Regions from separate parts of the Caldibacillus debilis DSM 16016 genome, predicted to be linked through region 2. Evidence: a T-box and tRNA genes for the amino acid it is inferred to sense, from the RefSeq annotation. Region 2 holds a T-box; the other holds one or more tRNA genes.

Region 1 (6,546 bases), on a different contig from region 2:
AGATCCCGCTCCCTCCCCTTCCCCCGGATATCAAGGGAAACGAACGGCCGTTCCCGGCCAACAAGAAAATGTAAAGCCGATCCATTTACTTACTATTGGTAAGAAGGTATAATTTTTATAACGAGGGGTGGACGGGAGTTTCAGGGTTGGAGGTGGAATTATGAAAAGCTCGCTTTGCCCGAAGATGGAAAAAACGCTGGAAATGATCAGCAAACGCTGGACGGGTCTCATCATCTTCCAACTGCTGAAGGGCCCGCAGCGTTTTTGTGAAATAGAAAACGCCATCCCGATCAGCGGGCGGCTTTTGTCGGAACGGCTGAAGGAACTGGAACATGAAGGAATCGTCTCCCGGAAAGTCTTTCCGGAGGTGCCCGTCCGGGTGGAATATTCCCTTACGGAAAAAGGGAAAGCCTTTCGGCCGATCATGGAAGAGATCCAAAAATGGGCCGAAAAATATATGGAGGTCGATCCGCAGCCTGTCAGCAAACGCTGAAAATACCGGATAAACCGTCGGTTTCCGCCAAAACCGGATACGGCGGCGGGTCCGGTGCCGGGTTGCCTCCCTGGTCCCTTCGGTTTCGCCTTCACTGGGGAAAAAGACCACCTGTCGGGAGAAGGCGGACGGGCATAAACCCCTTCCGCCCGTTCCGTTGCGTCCCTCCTGGGTGCCCGAAGGGAGCCGGCGTCCCCTTGCTTTTGGGGTGGTGCGCACCGCGGAAACGGAAGGCGGCCGGCGAATTCCGCCGGAAAACACGGACGCCGTTTCAGACGGCTGCGTCCGGATGCGTTCCCGGGATGCCCAAGACCGGAGGCCTGCCCGGCCGCCAAAGGTTTTGCCGGAAATGCGGCAGAGGCGGAAACACGGATCGTCCGCCCCCTTATCCGGGGATGTGCGGCGGAGATGGCAACCAAAACCGGAAGACGGTCCGGAGATTTGAACAAGCAGGACCAAAGGGCCCAGGATATGGGAAGGGCGGAATCCGTTCCGCGGCGTGACGGAGGCTTCCGGTTCCTTTGGGAAAAAACCGGGCGGCTTCCGGGGAAGCCCGAAAAAATCCGGGAAGGGATCCGGGAAAGATCCGCAACCCCGCCGGCATCGGCGATGGAAGCGATCGGGCCTTTTTCCCGCCGCTTAGACCGGAAAGCGCGGTTGGATTTTACAAGCCGTTTTGCAATCGGTTTCATTCAGTTAAAATCGGCCTGCCGCTGCATACGGCCGTTGCGGACCGGGCCGCCCCTCCGCCCCGGTTCATCCGGCATGCGCCTAAGAACCGCCGGGACCGTTTGGCCGTATCCATTTCCATGAGCAAAAAAATTTGAAAATCGGAGGAGAAAAAGCCGTTTCCCCCTTGCAAACGGGATTATTTTCCGGATCTCTGCTGCGCAGCCCCTGTCTTGAGCACCGCCCTTCGATCATCAAAGAAAAAACCGCACCCTGGACCGTCCATCGGACGCCGGGTGCGGTTTTGCTTCCGCTTATTCTGCCCTTGCGGCTTCAATGTGCACGGTGATTTTCACTTCTTCGCCCACGAGCACACCGCCGGTTTCCAAAGCCACGTTCCATACCAGGCCGTAATCCTTCCGGTTAATGGTGCCGGTGACCGTGAATCCCGCCTTTTCGTTGCCGCTCAGCGGATCTTTGGCCAGGCCTTCAAATTCCGCAACGAAGGTTTCCTTGCGGGTCACGCCGCGGATCGTCAAATCCCCCGTGACATGATAGCTGGAATCGTCCTTTCTGGTAATTTCCGTCGCTTTGAAGGTGATATTAGGATATTGTTCCGCATTGAAGAAATCGGCGGATTTCAGATGGTTGTCCCGGTCGGTATTTCTCGTATCGATGCTGTCCACTTCCACGGAAAACTCGATGTCTGCCGTCGTTAAATCGTTGGGGTCCGCTTCGATATTCGCGGAAAAACGTTGGAACGTCCCGTTAACCCGCGAAATCATCATGTGCTTTACCGAAAAATCCACTTGGCTGTGCGCAGTGTCCAATACCCATTTACTTTTTCCCATATATATACCTCCTAAAAGTTACTTACTTTATGTAAGTTTATAGTCAATTGTTAGTATAGGGGATATCCGCCGGATTGTCAATCATCTTGTCAGAAGATTTTCATTCCGGACGACCGGCGTGCGTCGCTGCTGTTTTATGGAGGAAAGGCGCGCTTTCCGGAAGATCAATCCCTTCCCATCTTTTCCCCGCCGTACGGAAACGATTCGTCTCATTCCTCATTTCCCTATTTTCTGTATTATCGCTCAAGTCGGACAGTTTAATTGATGGTTTTCACATGGGCCGATTTTTTTTATACTTGACTTATACGGGCATGTTCCGCCCATGAGAAACGCAGGGTGCGAAACGGATGAAAAAGAAAGATTCCTTGAAAAACGTTCCGGTTCATGAAAAAGTGATGATTTTTTCGCTGATCGGCCTGGCCATCCTCCTTGCGCTGGGAGGCCTGTTCCTTTTCTTTTTTCTTGCGGTGAAGGGGCTATTTTTTCTCTTCGGCGTCCGCTGCGACAACGGGGACGTCCTTTGGTTCGTCCTTTGGTTCCTCTTTTTCGATACCATCTTTGATCTGTTGAAGTACGGGGGAAAATTTGCAATGGAATACTTGCCCCTGCATAAAACCCAAATGGCCGTCTTGCTCTTTCTCTTTTATTTCCAATGGAACGGCCTCGCGGTTTATTTGGCCGACAGCTTCATGGACAATATCCAGCTCACCTTTGCCGTCCAAACGGTCCTTGCCCTTCTGGCCACACTGGCGGAGGTGGCCTTCGACGATATTTTTTCAAAAAAAATATCCGGCGGGAACGAATAAAAACCGGTGCGGATCATTACAGATTTCTTCAGAAATTCCCTGAATAAGACTTGAAAGTTTTTTTTATACACGTATAATAATAGTGGAATGTCCCGGTAGCTCAGTAGGATAGAGCGACAGCCTCCTAAGCTGTAGGTCGTGAGTTCGATTCTCGCCCGGGACGTAATGACTAAGGAATCTGCCGGAGCGAGCATCCGGCAAGCGCCGCAGAAATGTTGATCTTTCAACGTTTCTGCGGCGTTTTCCATTTTTTGGGGTAGGAATTAATTTGAAATGTTTTTCAAATCATTTTACACAAATTTTACACAAAGAAATGGCGCTACCCCATGGGGGTATTATTTTTTTGAAATCACTTCCAGTATTTCCTGTCGTTCGGTATCATAGAATTGAGAAATTTTGTAAATTAGGAGAGGATCAATTAATGGAAGAAGAAAAGAAGCCTTTTTATAAAAACCACTGGTTCTGGTTCTCCATCCTTGTTATTTTGGCTTTTGCCCTTGGTGAGATGGCGGGCCATTATGTCGCGGGCGTAAAAATCGATGGAAAAAAAGTAAATTATGATCAACTTGTTGAAGAGATCAAGAAAAAAGAAAAGGAGTTATCCGGTGTAAATGATGAATTAGAAAGAATTAAGCAGGAATTAGAGGCGAACAAAGAAGAATACGATAAGTTGCAGGAGCTAGCAAATAATAAAGATAAGCTCACTACCGAAGTCGCCTCCGCTAAAAGCGAATTGGATGGGTTGAAGAGTCAAATAAACGACGCAAAGAAAGAATTGAATCAACTGACCGGCAAAATCGAGGAGGCAAAGACTAAACCAATTAATTTGCCGGCTGGCCATTTTGTTGTGGGGACAGATATTCCCGAAGGCCGGTATAAAATATTGCCGGTTGGTCGTGGCAGCAACTTCTTTGTTTATGACGAGAACGGCGATGTCGTCGTAAATACTATCGTAACCACCGTTCATGATTTAGGCGTTCCGGAATATGTAACATTTCTTGCGAAGGGGTACATCATTCAAGCCGAAGCTCCCTTCAAATACGTCCCGGTTAAATAACAGAAAAGGCACGGCTCCGGCCGTGCTATTTCCATTCGCATTCTATCCCCGCGATTTTTTTCAGATCTAACAAAACGGTTTTCCCTTCCGTTTCCAGCTCAATGGTGCGGGCTATCGGGTCGGCCCGGCGCATAACCCCGGCCGATATTTCATACCGTCGGTTTCGATAATATTTCACTCGAACCCTCCTCCGGGATTGGATAGCCTGTGAAAGAATCTCGTCCCATTCTTCCCAGGCCTGCTCATCAACCGTTTTTGATACTCATCATGTTTTTCCCGTTTAATCCGTTTAACGGCGATATAAAAAGCGGGGCAGGAAGAGCTTTTCTTCCGCCCCGCTTTTTCCGGCATTCATGGGAATGGGACGGCGGCCGGGGAAACGGACGGGAGTGCCGGGCAAAATTCACCTCCCGTTTTCCCGGGCCGCCTTTATCCGAGGAATGGGCAAAAAAGGGCGAAACCTATTCCCCGTCCTTTTTGCCGTGGGTTCTTTTCCGGTGATCTTCGTTCATTTGCTTAATCTCCAGGATGAGGTTCCGCAGTTCCGCCTTCGCCTCCGGATAAAGGGCATTCCAATGGCGGGCCAAATTCGGCATCGATTTGGAAATATGCTGGTACAAAATCCAAAATCTAACCTTTTCCTGCAGTTCCTCATCCGCTTTCCCCAGCAGCAATTCCGTATATTTTTCCAGCAACGCGGCAAACTGCTCGCGAAACTTCGTTTCCACTTCGGGTTCCGCCTTTCTGTTTCCTGAAGTTGGCAGGTTAATAATATAATAATGAAAATCATTCTCAATGTCAATGGCCGCACGGATCCGGGCATTTTTCGCATTCGAAAAAAAGCCGCCCCCTTACTCTGCCTTTGACCGCCTCCCCATTTTCCGCCCCGATGCCCGCCACTGAAACGAAATCCTGGCGAAAACTTGGACGGCTGGCAGGAGAAGTCATCCAAAACCCGCTGAAAACGTATCCCCTTTCTCTGGAAAGCCACCGCCAGCCGTAAACCTGACCGGACCGAAGCGGGCAGAAACGCAAGGCCCGCCCGAGGAACGGACAATCGAGTAGGAGGGGGCGGCTAACCCCCGTCCCCTCACACCACCTAGCATGCGGGTCCGCACTAGGCGGTTCGTCAACCTTGACGGAGTTCGAAGTATCGTTGCGTCAAACTTTTGAGACCTTGGGCCTTCCAGTAGGACTTTCCCAGTGCTTGGTGCAGTTGAGGAGTTTTTGTTGTCCGCCATGCCCCTTTTCGGGTATTCGCAATCTCCAAAACCGTTCTCTCGTTCAGCCCCAGTGCCCTCAATTCGCGCATTCTCGTTCTCACCCGTTTCCATTGGAGCCATAGGCACAGTCGAAGCCGTCGACGCACCCATCCCTCCATGTTCCTGAGAATGGATGGGGTTTCGATGAGTTGGAAATACCCCATCCATCCCATGGTGTATTGATTCACGCGACGAATGCGTTCTTCCATTGGGAGACTCCAGTTGGGATTAGTTGATTGTCGAATGCGCTGTTTAAAGCGTTGAATCGACTTGGGAGCGAGGCGAATGCGTGCTTCCCGTTCCGGTGTAAAGCTGAATCCAAGAAACGTACGCTTCCACGGACGGTCCACGGCGCTTTTCTCCTCATTGACCTTGAGTTTGAGCTTCTTCTCTAAGAACCGTTGGATGCCTTGTTTCACCCGTAATCCTGCCCGTAGACTTTTTACGTAGATATTGCAGTCGTCTGCATAACGGCAGAATTTCAGTCCCCGTTTCTCCAATTCCTTGTCCAGATCATCGAGAAGGATGTTCGCAAGCAGAGGACTGAGCGGCCCGCCTTGCGGCGTCCCTTCCTCCGTCTGCACCTTCACCCCTCCGATCATGACGCCGGCTTGCAGGTACGCGCGGATCAATTTCAGCACGCGTTTATCTTTGACTTTCCGGGCAACCCGGCTCATCAGGATATCGTGGTTGACCCGATCAAAGAACTTTTCCAGGTCGATGTCCACGACATACCGGTATCCTTCCCGGATGTATCGTTGCGCTTGCCGAACGGCGTCATGGGCGCTGCGGCCAGGACGGAATCCGAAGCTGTAGGGAGAGAAGTCCGGGTCAAAGATCGGCGTCAGTTCCTGGAGGATGGCCTGTTGGATCAACCGGTCCATCACGGTGGGAATTCCTAACAGCCGTATGCCGCCGTTGGGTTTCGGGATTTCGACCCTGCGGACAGGCGTCGGCCGATAGGTTCCCTCCAAGAGTTGGGCTCGAATCGAGCTCCAGTGCGTCCGGATATAATCACGGAGTTGATCAGTCGATACTCCGTCGATTCCCGGCGCTCCCCGGTTGGCTTCGACCCGTTTGAGCGCCGTGATGAGGTTGTCTCTCGCTAAGATGCGTTCCAACAGAGCCATTTCAGTTCTTCTCCTTCCGCGGGATGAGATTCAGGTCTTGCCGGGCTGTGCTCAGCCCTTTGACTGAGGACCTCCGGGCTTCACCCATCTTTCCTCAGTCAAGTTCCTAAGGGGAATTCTGCTTCCACGCACAGCATCTCGAAAGAGTCTGATTCACCCCTGAGTTGACGTTCGGCCCTTCCTGTTTCAGGCGTCCCTTACTCCAGTACTATGGCCTCTGCTGACTCCTGTACGTTCAATAGAACCTTTCGGTTCTGGTTACCATCGTCAGAAGGCGT
Region 2 (12,097 bases):
GCTGCGATTATGTCGTGCACAGCGCCACCAAATACATCGGCGGCCATGGGGACGTGATTGCCGGCATCGTCGTCGGCAAGGACCGGGAAGCGATGCAACAGTTGAGAAACCGGATTCAAAAAGACATCGGCGGCATTATTTCTCCCTTCGACGCCTGGCTTTTATTGCGGGGATTAAAAACTTTGCACGTCCGCATGGACCGCCATGTGGAAAACGCAAAAAAACTTTTTGAATATTTAAAAACCGTTCCCCTCGTGGAAAAGATTTTTTATCCCGGGGATCCGGAAAACAAATATTATCCGGTGGTGAAAAAGCAAATGCGGGCACCGGGCGCCATGCTTTCCTTTACGGTTAAGGGGGGAAGGGAAATGGCGCAGGCCTTGATCGACGCATTGAAAATGGTGAAAATTGCCGTAAGCCTCGGCGACGCGGAAACCTTGATCCAGCACCCGGCGACGATGACCCATTCCGCCGTGCCCGCCGAGTCAAGGGAAGCGATGGGGATTACCGATAACATGCTCCGTTTATCCGTCGGATTGGAGGCGGCGGAAGACATTATCGAGGACTTCCGGCGGGCCTTTCAAAAAGCGGAAAGGCTTTGGTCCGGCAAGAAACTCGCCTGACCGCCGCAAGGAAGGAAGAAGGTCCGAAACGCCATACCGGATAGATGGCCGGATCCGGCGGCTTTTGCCAGGGGGTGGACGTACGAACGGGCAAAAAAAGGGGGCCTCATTTCTTTTACAGGCTGCGAAAGCAGCAATGGGCAAAGGAAAGGCTGCCGTCAAAATTTTAAAAGGCAGCCTTCCTTTTGGATATTTCCCCGCTCCCGGACCGCAGGCACCCTCGTTCGCGCCCGCATCTTACATTTGTTCCGGCGCCTTGATCCCCAAAAGCCGCAAACCTTCCTCCAGCACGATGGTGATCGCCTTGACCAGGGCCAGGCGGGACGGCCGTTCTTCATCCGTTTCCAAAATCCTTACCGCTCCGTAATATTTATTAAAGGCCTTGGCCAGATCCAGGACATATTTGGCGATCACCGACGGATCATAGCCGTTGAACGCCTGCAAGACCTTTTCCGGAAAGGCATGGAGCCGCTTGACGATTTCCCAGCTCTCCCCGTCTTTTAAGCCGGAAAAGGCGAAGGTTTCTTCGCCGCTTTTCCGCAATACCGAACAGGCGCGGGCAAAGGCATATTGGACATAGGGGCCCGTTTCCCCTTCGAAATTCAGCATGTCCTCCAAGGAAAATTCAATATTGTTCATGCGGTGGGATTTCAGGTCATGGAAGACGACCGCGCCGACGCCGACCATTTTTGCCGCTTCTTCCTTGTTTTCAAGGCGCGGATTTTTGGCCTCGATGTTTTTTAGCGCCTGGCGGATCGCCTCCTCCAGCACCTCTTCCAGGAGAATCACCCGCCCTTTCCGCGTCGACATTTTTTTACCGTCTTTCAAATACAGGCCGAAGGGGACGTGAACCATGTCTTTGGCCCATGGATTTCCCATTTTTTCCAAAACTTTGAACACTTGCTTGAAATGGACGCTCTGCTCGTGGCCGACCACATACAGCGCTTTGGCGAAGCGGTACGTTTGATAACGGTAGACCCCCGCCGCCAGATCGCGGGTCGCATAGGTGGTGGCGCCGTCAGATTTTCGGATGAGGCAGGGCGGGAGTCCCTCCTCTTCCAGCATCACCACCTCGGCCTGATCGGAAGTGACGAGCAACCCCTTTTCCTCCAATTGTCGGGCGATCGCGTCCATTTTGTCGTTGTAAAAGGATTCGCCGGTGTATTCATCGAACCCGATCTCCAACAATCGGTAGATCCTTTGGAATTCCTCCAGGGAAACATCCCGGAACCATTTCCACAGGCGGACGGCTTCTTCGTCGCCGTCTTCCAGCCTTTTAAACCAGCCTCTCCCTTCTTCCGTTAAAGCCGGATTCGCTTTTTCTTCCTCATGGAATCGCACATATAGCCGGAAAAGCTCCGGAATCGGATTCGCTTTGATTTTTTCTTCCGATCCCCACCGCTTGTAGGCGCTGATCAGCTTGCCGAACTGGGTGCCCCAGTCCCCCAGGTGGTTGATTTTCACCGTTCGGTATCCGGCCTTTTCACAGATATTTGCCAATGCGCTGCCGATGACCGTCGAACGCAAATGCCCCATGGAAAAAGGCTTGGCAATATTCGGCGAGGAAAAGTCCAGGACGATCGTTTTCCCTTCACCGAAGGACCAGCTGCCATAATTCCCTTTCTCCCGCAAAATCCGGTTGACCACCCGGCTTCCGAAGGATTTCCGGTCAAAAAAGGCATTCACATACGGCCCTAACGCTTCCACTTTTTCAAAGGCCGGATCATGGATGGCGTTGGCCAGTTTTGCCGCAATTTCCTGCGGCGGTTTGCGGAAATGTTTCGCCAATTGGAAACAAGGGAAAGAAAGATCCCCGTAAGCGGAATTTTTCGGCTGTTCGATGAGCCGTTCCATCTCCTCCGTCCACAGATCTTCTCCGACGGATTTTTTCAACGCATCCGCGAAAAGGGATTTGAAATCCGTTTGTACATCCATTTGCCGCACCCTCCTGCTTCCGTTTTCTGACTTGAACTTGCACGGGCGTTTCAGGGGACGTTTCATCCCGCCCGTTCCGGGAAAAAATAAAAAACCCGTCTCTTCAAAGAGACGGGCTGCACCCGCGGTGCCACTCTTTTTAACAACCGAAGGGAAAGGGCAAAACCCCCGGTTGTTCCCTCGCTGCCGTAACGCGGCCGGGCGGCGGGCTCCTACGCGCGGTTTCGGCGGCGTTTTCGCGGGAGTGTTTCCCCTGTGGCAGAAAACTTTAGCCCTGCTGCAGCCGCCGGTCAACCGTTTCAGAGCCGCTTCTCGGAAGTGCGCTTCGGAAAAAGGGCGGCATCGGGCTTCCACCGTCCCCGACTCGCTCGTGCCGCTGTCTTTTTCCTACTCTCTTCTTCATCGAATTTTCGGCTTATTTCAACATTTTCGGTTAATATGTAATTATAAAGATTCTCCCCTGGATTTTCAACATCTATTCGAGTATTTTCCCGTTGATCGGCCATTTTCCGGCCGATGCGGACCGCCGGCGGAGCATTTCCGCCGTCCGGAAAGGCAGGGCCGAAAATTTACGCATCCAGCAAATCCACCAACGGGATCCGGCAAAAATCGTCCAATACGACGGCCTGTTCCGGGAAACGGCTGCCTTTCGTCACCCGGTTCGGGATGATGTAGCAGGGGATCCCCGCCCGCAAGGCCGCCGTCGAACCGTTGACCGAATCCTCAATGGCAACCGCCTCTTCCGGCTTCAGCCGCAGCGCCTCCAAAACCCGCAAATACAGTTCCGGATCCGGCTTTACTTCGCGGACGTCATCTTTTGTCTTGATGACGGAAAAATATGCGTCCAGCCGGAATCGTTTTAAATGTTTTTCCACCCAATCCCGGCCGGAACTGGTGGCGATCGCCAGGGGCAAACCCTTTTCATGGGCTTCCCGGATAAAGGGGAGGACCCCCTGGCGGATCTCCAAAAAACCCTCGCGGTTTTCGAACCGCCGGATTAAATCTTTCCGTATTTCCCTTCTGTCCAGCCGGATGCCCAAGTCATGCTCGATTCCTTGAAAAATGGCGTCGTTCGCCGTGCCGATCCCCTTCGCGAACAATTTTAATGGCAATTCATATTGATAATGCTGCTTGAAATACTCAAAATAGATCTCGTACCACAGGCTCTCCGTATCGACAATCGTCCCGTCGAAGTCAAAAATGACCGCTTTCAGCATATCCCTCACATCCTGTCCATGCTTTTCGGATTATTAGCGCGATGTGCGGCAGACCGTGCGGGCCAATGTTCCCCGGGGAACCGGTTCCGCCTTTAAACAAAAAAATCGAATAGAAGGGGCCCTTTGTCCTGCACCCATCTCTTCCTGGACATGTGTAAAATTCGAAAACCGGCCGCTAATACAATCATAAAGGATCAGGAATCTTCTTCAAATACCAATCTTTCTTTTTCCGATAAGGCAAGCGCTTCCGGTTGCTTTTCCAAAACGGCTGCTGTGAAATCTTCAACTGTTTAGCTAAAGCTCGTTCTCTTTGTATAAACGGAAGCTCATAGTTCCGACATCGCGCCTTCGAATGAAGGTTTGCCCCTTTGAAGAACAGCTTTTTCACATCTTCATCAAGATTGCCTGTCACGATAACGGCCCCGCTCACGCCTTCTTACTTCTCGATTTCAATTCCCGCTAAGTTTTCAAATTCCGACTTGCCGCCCATTAGCGGATTTTCCGGCTCCGATTCACCGTCCGGGAACAGGATCTGAAATCCATCGTGCCATGTATGCAACAGCCTTCTCATTGGCAATCGATCAATTCGTTTTTTAAGACATCCGCTCATGACGTGAACCGATTTTGTTTCCGTATCGAATATTCGCAAGCGGGTATCATTTTTTGCGATAGAGATAGGATTTCCGATTTTATCAAAGCGGCAGGCGATCGGGATGGAGCATCGATGATTTTTGTAGAAGCCGTCTGAATGGCTTGTTCCGATTACGATTGATTTTTGTAAGACGGCCATTCGTTTCGCTTCGTTGATCCATCCGGCGAACTGTTCTTCACTGTACATCCCGGCTCCAATCGGATGAAAGATGAGGCGGACGGGATTCATTTGATCCAATCCTTCGGATCCCTGGAAAATTTCTCCGCACAATCAATAGCCCATTTTTAACGGTCCGTCTTCAACGTTTGACGGAACATACAATTGCTCATGGACGGGCGTTTTCTTCCTGGCTAAAATAATTTCTCCCGGGCGGTTGACGATAAAGGCCCGATTTTTTCCATTTTTATCTTGATAACCTGAGATGATGGATTGATCGTGATCCTTGCCCATTCACAAACCCGCTTTATTTTTTCATGGGAAAAATACCCTTCCGGAAAAAATAACATAGTCCGGCACCGGGTTTTTTAGCGGCATTTTCCAATTGTTCCAAACCCTCTTCATGCCTCGGTTGGCCGATGCGTATCTTCACCGTTCCACCCCATGGTTCAAGCAAACGGTTAAAAATACATCTTCTCTTTTTTTCCGAATAACCTTTTTCAATCGTTGAAGAACAAACCGGGAACGTTGCTGAAGATCCATTTAAAAAGGGCGCCCCAAAAGCGTTCGTTTTTGGGGCGCCCTTCTGCTTGCATCTGCGTTTTTTCCTGTCTGCCTGAGACGGTTCATGGCATGGCGTTGCTGAAAACGGCATTTTTTAAGCCGGGGGAAAGGACCGCCCTCTCCATCCATTCCAAACGGAGCGAACGGGATCCTCCCGGTCATCCCAGCAGCGTCCGGTCTTCGGCCAACTGTTTGCCCCGGATCCGCCGGAATTCGCCGAGGAGCCTGTCGATCGTCCAATTTTTCTTCTCCTCTTCATTCAGTTCCAAGATGATCTTTCCCTGGTCCATCATGATGAGGCGATTGCCCAAATCCAGCGCCTGCTGCATATTGTGGGTGACCATAAGGGCCGTCAGCCGGAATTCTTCCACGATCTGTTTCGTCAAGTTCGTGATCAATTCCGCCCGGGACGGATCGAGTGCGGCGGTATGTTCATCCAACAGCAGGATCGCCGGTTCCGTAAAGGTGGCCATCAACAAGGAAATGGCCTGCCTTTCTCCCCCCGAGAGCAGACCGACCTTGGCGTTCAGCCGGCTTTCCAGCCCGAGATGGAGGCTCCCCAGCAGCTCCCGGAATTGCTTCCGCCTTTTTTCCGTCACTCCCGCTTTCAGCGTCCGCCTTCTGTTTCGCGACAAGGCGATCGCCAAGTTTTCTTCGATCGTTAGGGAAGGCGAGGTGCCGGCCATCGGATCCTGATACACCCGGCCGATGAAACGGGAACGCTTGAATTCCGGCAGCATCGTCACGTCTTTCCCGTCAATCAGCACCTTGCCGGAATCGGGGGTCAGCACGCCCGCGATCACGTTCATCAATGTGGATTTTCCGGCGCCGTTGCTGCCGATGACCGTCACAAAATCCCCCTTGTTCAGCTTCAAATTGACGTGATCCAAGGCGACCTTTTCATCCAAGGTGCCTTCGTTGAAAATCTTGACAACCTCTTTGACTTCAAGCATTTGCCTTTTCCTCCTGCCGGACGGAACGCTTTCCGTTTCTCTTGGCTTTTTTCCGCTTTTCCCGCCGCTTTTCGACCAAACCGGGGATGATTAACGCCAGCACGACGATCGCGGCGGTAATGAGCTTCATGTCGCTGGCATCCATCATATTTTGCTTCAATGCGAAACCGACAATGATCCGGTACAGGATGGCGCCGATCACGACGGCCAGCGTGGCCCGGGCAATCGTTTTGGCGCCGACCACCGCTTCCCCGATGATGACCGACGCCAGGCCGACGACGATCATGCCGATTCCCATGCCCGCATCGGCGAATTCATTGTATTGGGCGAAAAGGGATCCGGAAAGGGCGACATAGGCATTGGAAATCCCCAATCCCAAAATGATCAGTCCGTCGGTATTCGCGGAAAAACTCCGGATCATCCGCTTATTGTCGCCGGTCGCCCGCATCGCCAGGCCGATTTCCGTTTTTAAAAACCAGTCCAACATCCATTTGAAGATGAACGTCACGACGAGGAAAAAGACCAGCAACGCCCACGGGAAGCCGGCGGCGTTCCCGAGGGATTCCACTTGGGACACGACCGTCTCCCGATTCAACAGCGGAACGTTCGGCTTCGACGTCACGTTCGGATCGGTGAAGCCCATAATGCGCAAATTGATGGAATAGAGGGCGGTCATCATCAATATTCCCGACAGCAGATTGTTGATTTTCCCCTTCGTATGGAGGATCCCCGTCAAACACCCCGCCAGGAGCCCGGCGAACAAGGACGCCAAGGTCGCTGCTGCGGGAGGATAGCCGTTATAGATCATCGTCGCGCTGACCGCGGCACCGGTGACGAAACTGCCGTCCACCGTTAAATCGGGGAAATCGAGAATCCGGAAGGTCAAATAGACCCCCAACGCCATAATGGAAAAAATGAGGCCGAGTTCCACCCACTGCAAAACCATCTGTGACAACATCCGCTTCACTCCAATGCGAAAATGAAATGAATCGACGATAATTCCGGGAAAAAGAAAAAGGGGAAATCGGATCGTCCAAACCACTCCGCTGATTCTTGAAGCAAACGCCGGGTCCCTCCCGGCAAGGTTTTTCGCGCCGGAAAGGGAAAACCCGCCGCATCGGCCGTTGAAATGGACCGTTCGGATTGATTTCCCCAGGAAAAACGGAAAATTATCGAAAAATATTACTCTTATTTTCACAATGATGGATAAATATTGTCAAGGGTTAAACATAAAAAATTATTCCCCGGAAAAATTTGGTTTCCGCTTCTCGGCAAAAGCCCTTAACGCTTCGATCCGGTCTTTCGTGGCCAGGACCTTTTCATAGGCCTCTTCCTCGATGGCCAGCCCCGTCTTCAAATCCACGTCCATGCCGAGCCGGATGGCCATTTTCGCCTGCTGGACGGCCAACGGGCCGTTTTGCAAAATCTCCCCCGCCAATTGGAAGCATACAGCCATCAGTTCATCCAGTTCGGCGATTTTGTTTAGGATGCCGTACAGATAGGCTTCTTCGGCTGTGATCTTCCTTGCGGCGAAGATCAATTCCTTTGCCCGCGCCTCCCCGATCAGGCGCGGGAGCCGCTGCGTTCCGCCGGCTCCGGGTATGATGGCCAGGCTCGTTTCCGTCAATCCCATGACGGCCGTTTTGGCGGCGATGCGCAAATCGCAGGCCAGCATCAGCTCAAACCCGCCGCCGAAGGCGTACCCGTTGACGGCGGCAATGGTCGGTTTCGGCAATTCCGAAATCCGCTGAAAAAGGGTGCGGGTCTTGTTTACATTTCTTCGCACTTCATCGTCCGTCAAGTTCTTCCGTTCTTTTAAATCCGCTCCGGCGCTGAACGCCTTTTCGCCGGCTCCGGTAAAGATGACGATCCGGACATTCCGATCGTACCGGAGCCGTTCCACCGTCCGTTCCAGTTCCTCGAGCATCCCGAAGTTCAACGCGTTTAACGTCTCCGGGCGGTTGAGGGTGACGACGGCGATTTGATTTTGAATGTCCAATCGTACGGCAGCCAATCCCGACTCCTCCCTTTTATTTTTTGAATATTTAGACTTTATCTGGCATAAGAATCCCGAAGGCGCCCTTTCCTCAAGCTGCAGCTCCGTTGGCTTCGGATCTGCGCTTCATTATTCCCTGTGATGACCGGAATCGCCGCTTGCGGATTTTCCGTCCGCATCGGGTTTTACAGGCGACGCAGCCCATTCCCCGGTGATTTCGTCATACAATCGGGCGATCGATCTTCCTCCTTTGCGGGCGTAGCAGCCCATTCCCCGGGAAATACCATCCTTTCCGATTCCCTAAAGCGAAGCGGATGCCGGCGGAACCGGATCGACTGCGGGCTCCTTCCCCCAAAAACTAGAGAGCCGCATGATCCCCACGGCGAAAGCGGTTTTCATCGCCCGCTGAAACGCGCTTTTCTTTTTTCCAGAAAGGCCCGGATCCCCTCCCTGTGGTCGGCCGTTCTGCCGGCCGCCTTTTGGGCCGCCGCTTCGTATTCCAGCATTTGCGGGAGCGGCGTTTCAAAGGTTTTTTGCAGGCAATGTTTCATGAGAGCGATCGCCCTTGTCGGCAAGGAAGCCACTTTTTCGGCAAAATCACGGATTTCTTTATCCCAGCTGGCAGCCGGGATCACCCGGGAAGCCAGGCCCAGTTCCACGGCCTTCTCCGCGGAAACGGCCTCCCCCAGCAGGGACAGTTCCATGGCCTTGGCATAACCGATCATTCTCGGCAAAAAATACAAATTTCCGGCGTCGGGAATTAAGCCGATATGGACAAAGGCTTGATGGAAGGAGGCGCTCTCGTGGACGGCCCTGAAGTCGCAGGCCAAGGCCAGACTGAAGCCGGCGCCGGCGGCCGCTCCGTTGACGGCGGCAATCACCGGGATTTCCAAAGATTGAAGTTCCAGGATCAACGGATTGTAAGCCGTCCTTAAAATCTCCCCGTAATCCAGATCTTTCCCCATCTCCGTTAAATCCGCTCCGGAACAAAAGGCCCTCCCTTCTCCGGTGATCACCAGGCAGCGGAATTTTTCATCCCGTTTCGTCCTTTTGATGGCTTCCATCAATTCTGCCTGCATCGTCCCGTTCATCGCATTCATTTTTTCCGGCCGGTTTAACCGGATCCATGCCACCCTTTCTTCCCCTTCCCATTTGATCGTTTGATACATCCCTTGCCACTCCTTTCCTTTTTCGCATTTTTTGGCGGCGGGCAGATCGATCTCCGCCAGCCGGAGATTTTGACGGGGAACAGGTTCGCGCACGGCCGGCGAAAAAAACATTGGCCCACGCTTCGATAAACCGCTTTCAGCGGCGGAAAAGTCCGGTTGCGCTTTCGTTTCCGGCAAATCCATTTCTCCGGCGCCGAAAGGCGCCGAAAGATCTCCGCCGGGGCTTGCCAATCCCACAATCCCCGGGCGGCGGAACGTTCTCCGATCTCCGGTGCAAAACCAACCTCGTCCCCCTGACGGAGGGAAAGGTTCCCGCGCACTAGCCGGTTCCCTTTTCCGAAAGTTCCGCTCCTTGTTCCCTTTCGGACCGCTTGGTTGACGGCCCGAGATGTCCCACTAAAACATTCGCCTTCCGTCCCGCCAATTCCTTCCCGATGAAACGGTCCGGCTTCCCTTATCTGCCGCTCCGTCCGCCTTGATCCGGAAAAAATTTTGTTTGGCTCTTGCAATGCGGATAAAAAACGAATAATATTAAATATGTGTTTAAAAAACGTTCGTATTTGGGTGATCGACATGTTCAATCTTGAGAAAAATCACACAAACAGGAAAACGGAAATTATGGCCGGCTTGACCACTTTTTTAACGATGGCCTACATCGTCATCGTCAATCCGTCGATTTTGCAAGCGGCGGGCGTGCCTTTCGAACAAGTCTTTTCCGCGACGATCATCGCGGCAGTCATCGGCACCCTGTGGATGGCATTGTTCGCCAATTATCCGATCGCGGTGGCTCCGGGGATGGGATTGAACGCTTTCTTTATCTCCGTCGTTCTCGGGTCCGGGGGAAAATTCGGCTACGAAGAAGTGTTCGCCAGCGTGTTCATTGCAGGGATCCTCTTCATCATCCTGTCCGTAACCTCCGTCCGCACGAAGATGATTGAGGCGATTCCCGACAATCTGAAACATGGGATTTCCGCGGGGATCGGACTGTTTATCGCCTTTATCGGGCTGCGGCAGTCGGGGATCATCACCGCGAATGACGCGACCCTTGTCGGACTGGGGGACCTGACCTCCCCTGTCGTGCTTTTGACGATCTTCGGCCTGCTCCTTTCCATCTTTTTGATGGCGCTGAAGGTAAATGGCGCCCTCTTTATCGGCATGGCCGCAACGGCCTTCGTCGCCTTTTTGACCGGAGAAATTTCCTTCGAAGGCAAAATTTTTTCCCTGCCGTCGCTTCCGGAAGGGATGATCATCGTCAATCCCATCGAAGCGCTGACGGACGTGTTTCAGCATTCCTTATACGGGGTCGTTTTCGCCTTCCTGCTGGTCACGGTCTTTGACACGACGGGGACGATCATCGGCGTTGCCGAGCAGGCGGGCCTGATGAAAGGAAAGACGCTGCCCCGGGCGAAACAGGCCCTTCTGTCCGATTCCGTCGCCACGACGGTCGGCGCCATGTTCGGAACGAGCCCGACAACGGCCTATATCGAATCGATGTCCGGCGTGGCCGCGGGAGGACGGACCGGGCTCACTTCGCTGACGGTCGCCTGCCTTTTCATCGTGGCATCCCTGTTCGGACCGGTCGTATCCGCCCTGTCCAGCCTGCCCTCCATCACTTCGCCGGCGCTGATTATCGTCGGGAGCCTCATGATGGGCCATGTGGCAAAAATTAAGTGGGATGAACTGGATGAAGCCTTTCCCGCCTTCTTAATCCTGTTGAGCATGCCGCTCACATCGAGCATTGCCACCGGCATCGCCCTGGGCTTCATCGCCTACCCGGTCCTAAAACTGGCGACGGGAAAATGGCGCGAGATCCATCCCCTCGTCATCCTGTTTGCCGTATTATTTATGATCCATCTCGCCTTTTTCGGACATTAAAAAGGAAAGACGCTTCGCGGACAGCTTTACAAAGGAAGACGCCATGCAGACCGGAAAAAAATTTCCGGCAAATTACTTCCTGCAGCTTTTTAAAGCGGCTCCCATTTCCATCCGAAAAAACGAAAACGCGGGGAAACAGGAAAACCCCGCGTTTCTTAATTTTTCCTTTTCTCGTTTTGCCGGCCGCTTCAGGAAAGGCACTTTAGACCGGCACCGAATATGCGTCCGGATCGGAGAATCCGTTCATACGGTCTAACGTTTTCCGTCCGGTTTCATCAAACAAAAAGGATGGCAAAGGCCCTGCGCCCCATTCCAAAAAATCATCAAAATCATCGGATGGATAAATGTTTATGCAGGGATATCGAGCCCCGAGGTTCCATTGTGGCAGAAATTTCGATTTCCGCGGGACTTTTCCTTCCAAATTCCATGAGAGTCCCCATATCCATTTGCAATCGGCATGAACACGAAAAGACCCCTGACGCTGCCTGAATTGAACCGGATTCATGTTTTGAAAAACGGCAGCATCCCTTCGTTCCGGGCAACGATCTACTCTTGTCCGAAAAAAAGGCAACCGGCCGAAGAAAGGATCTTTCATTTCTCATAAGCCTTATGCTCAAGCATTTTCACAATATCAATATAACTATATAACGCAATGATCGGCACCGTAATTCATCCGATAACTATAAAGATGGACAAGAAAGGATATATCCGGACAGGATGATTAATCCCTTTTTCTTTTCCCCGCAGTAAATATGGCCGAAACCCGGTGCAACGAGATTCAATAAAAGGCCACCGGACAATTGTTTATCCATTTTCCTCCTCCCTTGAAAACAAGTTTAATGGCGCATTCCTCCGGCTTTAACAGGAAAAAGCGAAAGCGCATACAAGATTCGGTGCTTATTTTAATGTCCTCACCTGCTGCCGGGCTCGTTTTTTGTTCCTGATCCTATATGGCAG

The links. A T-box is a leader RNA that pairs with one kind of tRNA and senses whether it is charged. The one in region 2 lies ahead of argS (arginine--tRNA ligase), so its partner is inferred to be a tRNA-Arg.
Region 1: it has a tRNA-Arg gene. The T-box ahead of argS (arginine--tRNA ligase) is inferred to sense a tRNA for this amino acid. The anticodon was not compared.

Annotation. Positions count from the first base shown of each region.
Region 1 covers NZ_KB912882.1:83,784-90,329, forward strand. Annotated here, with positions in the region: gene A3EQ_RS0106280 (winged helix-turn-helix transcriptional regulator) at 161-493, shown strand; gene A3EQ_RS0106295 (YceI family protein) at 1,477-2,013, opposite strand; gene A3EQ_RS0106300 (YrvL family regulatory protein) at 2,361-2,819, shown strand; tRNA gene A3EQ_RS0106305 (tRNA-Arg) at 2,909-2,982, shown strand; gene A3EQ_RS21680 (coiled-coil domain-containing protein) at 3,241-3,876, shown strand; partial or broken gene A3EQ_RS22085 (YolD-like family protein) at 3,902-4,117, opposite strand; gene A3EQ_RS0106325 (DUF2573 family protein) at 4,338-4,604, opposite strand; gene ltrA (group II intron reverse transcriptase/maturase) at 5,006-6,268, opposite strand.
Region 2 covers NZ_KB912915.1:97,058-109,154, forward strand. Annotated here, with positions in the region: gene megL (methionine gamma-lyase) at 1-623, shown strand, start outside; gene argS (arginine--tRNA ligase) at 861-2,558, opposite strand; T-box leader at 2,663-2,970, opposite strand; gene A3EQ_RS0117515 (HAD family hydrolase) at 3,128-3,775, opposite strand; gene A3EQ_RS0117520 (hypothetical protein) at 3,960-4,205, opposite strand; gene A3EQ_RS21900 (hypothetical protein) at 4,212-4,655, opposite strand; gene A3EQ_RS21905 (hypothetical protein) at 4,698-4,877, opposite strand; gene A3EQ_RS0117535 (ABC transporter ATP-binding protein) at 5,306-6,100, opposite strand; gene A3EQ_RS0117540 (ABC transporter permease) at 6,093-7,058, opposite strand; gene A3EQ_RS0117545 (enoyl-CoA hydratase-related protein) at 7,338-8,114, opposite strand; gene A3EQ_RS0117555 (enoyl-CoA hydratase-related protein) at 8,492-9,265, opposite strand; gene A3EQ_RS0117565 (NCS2 family permease) at 9,839-11,140, shown strand.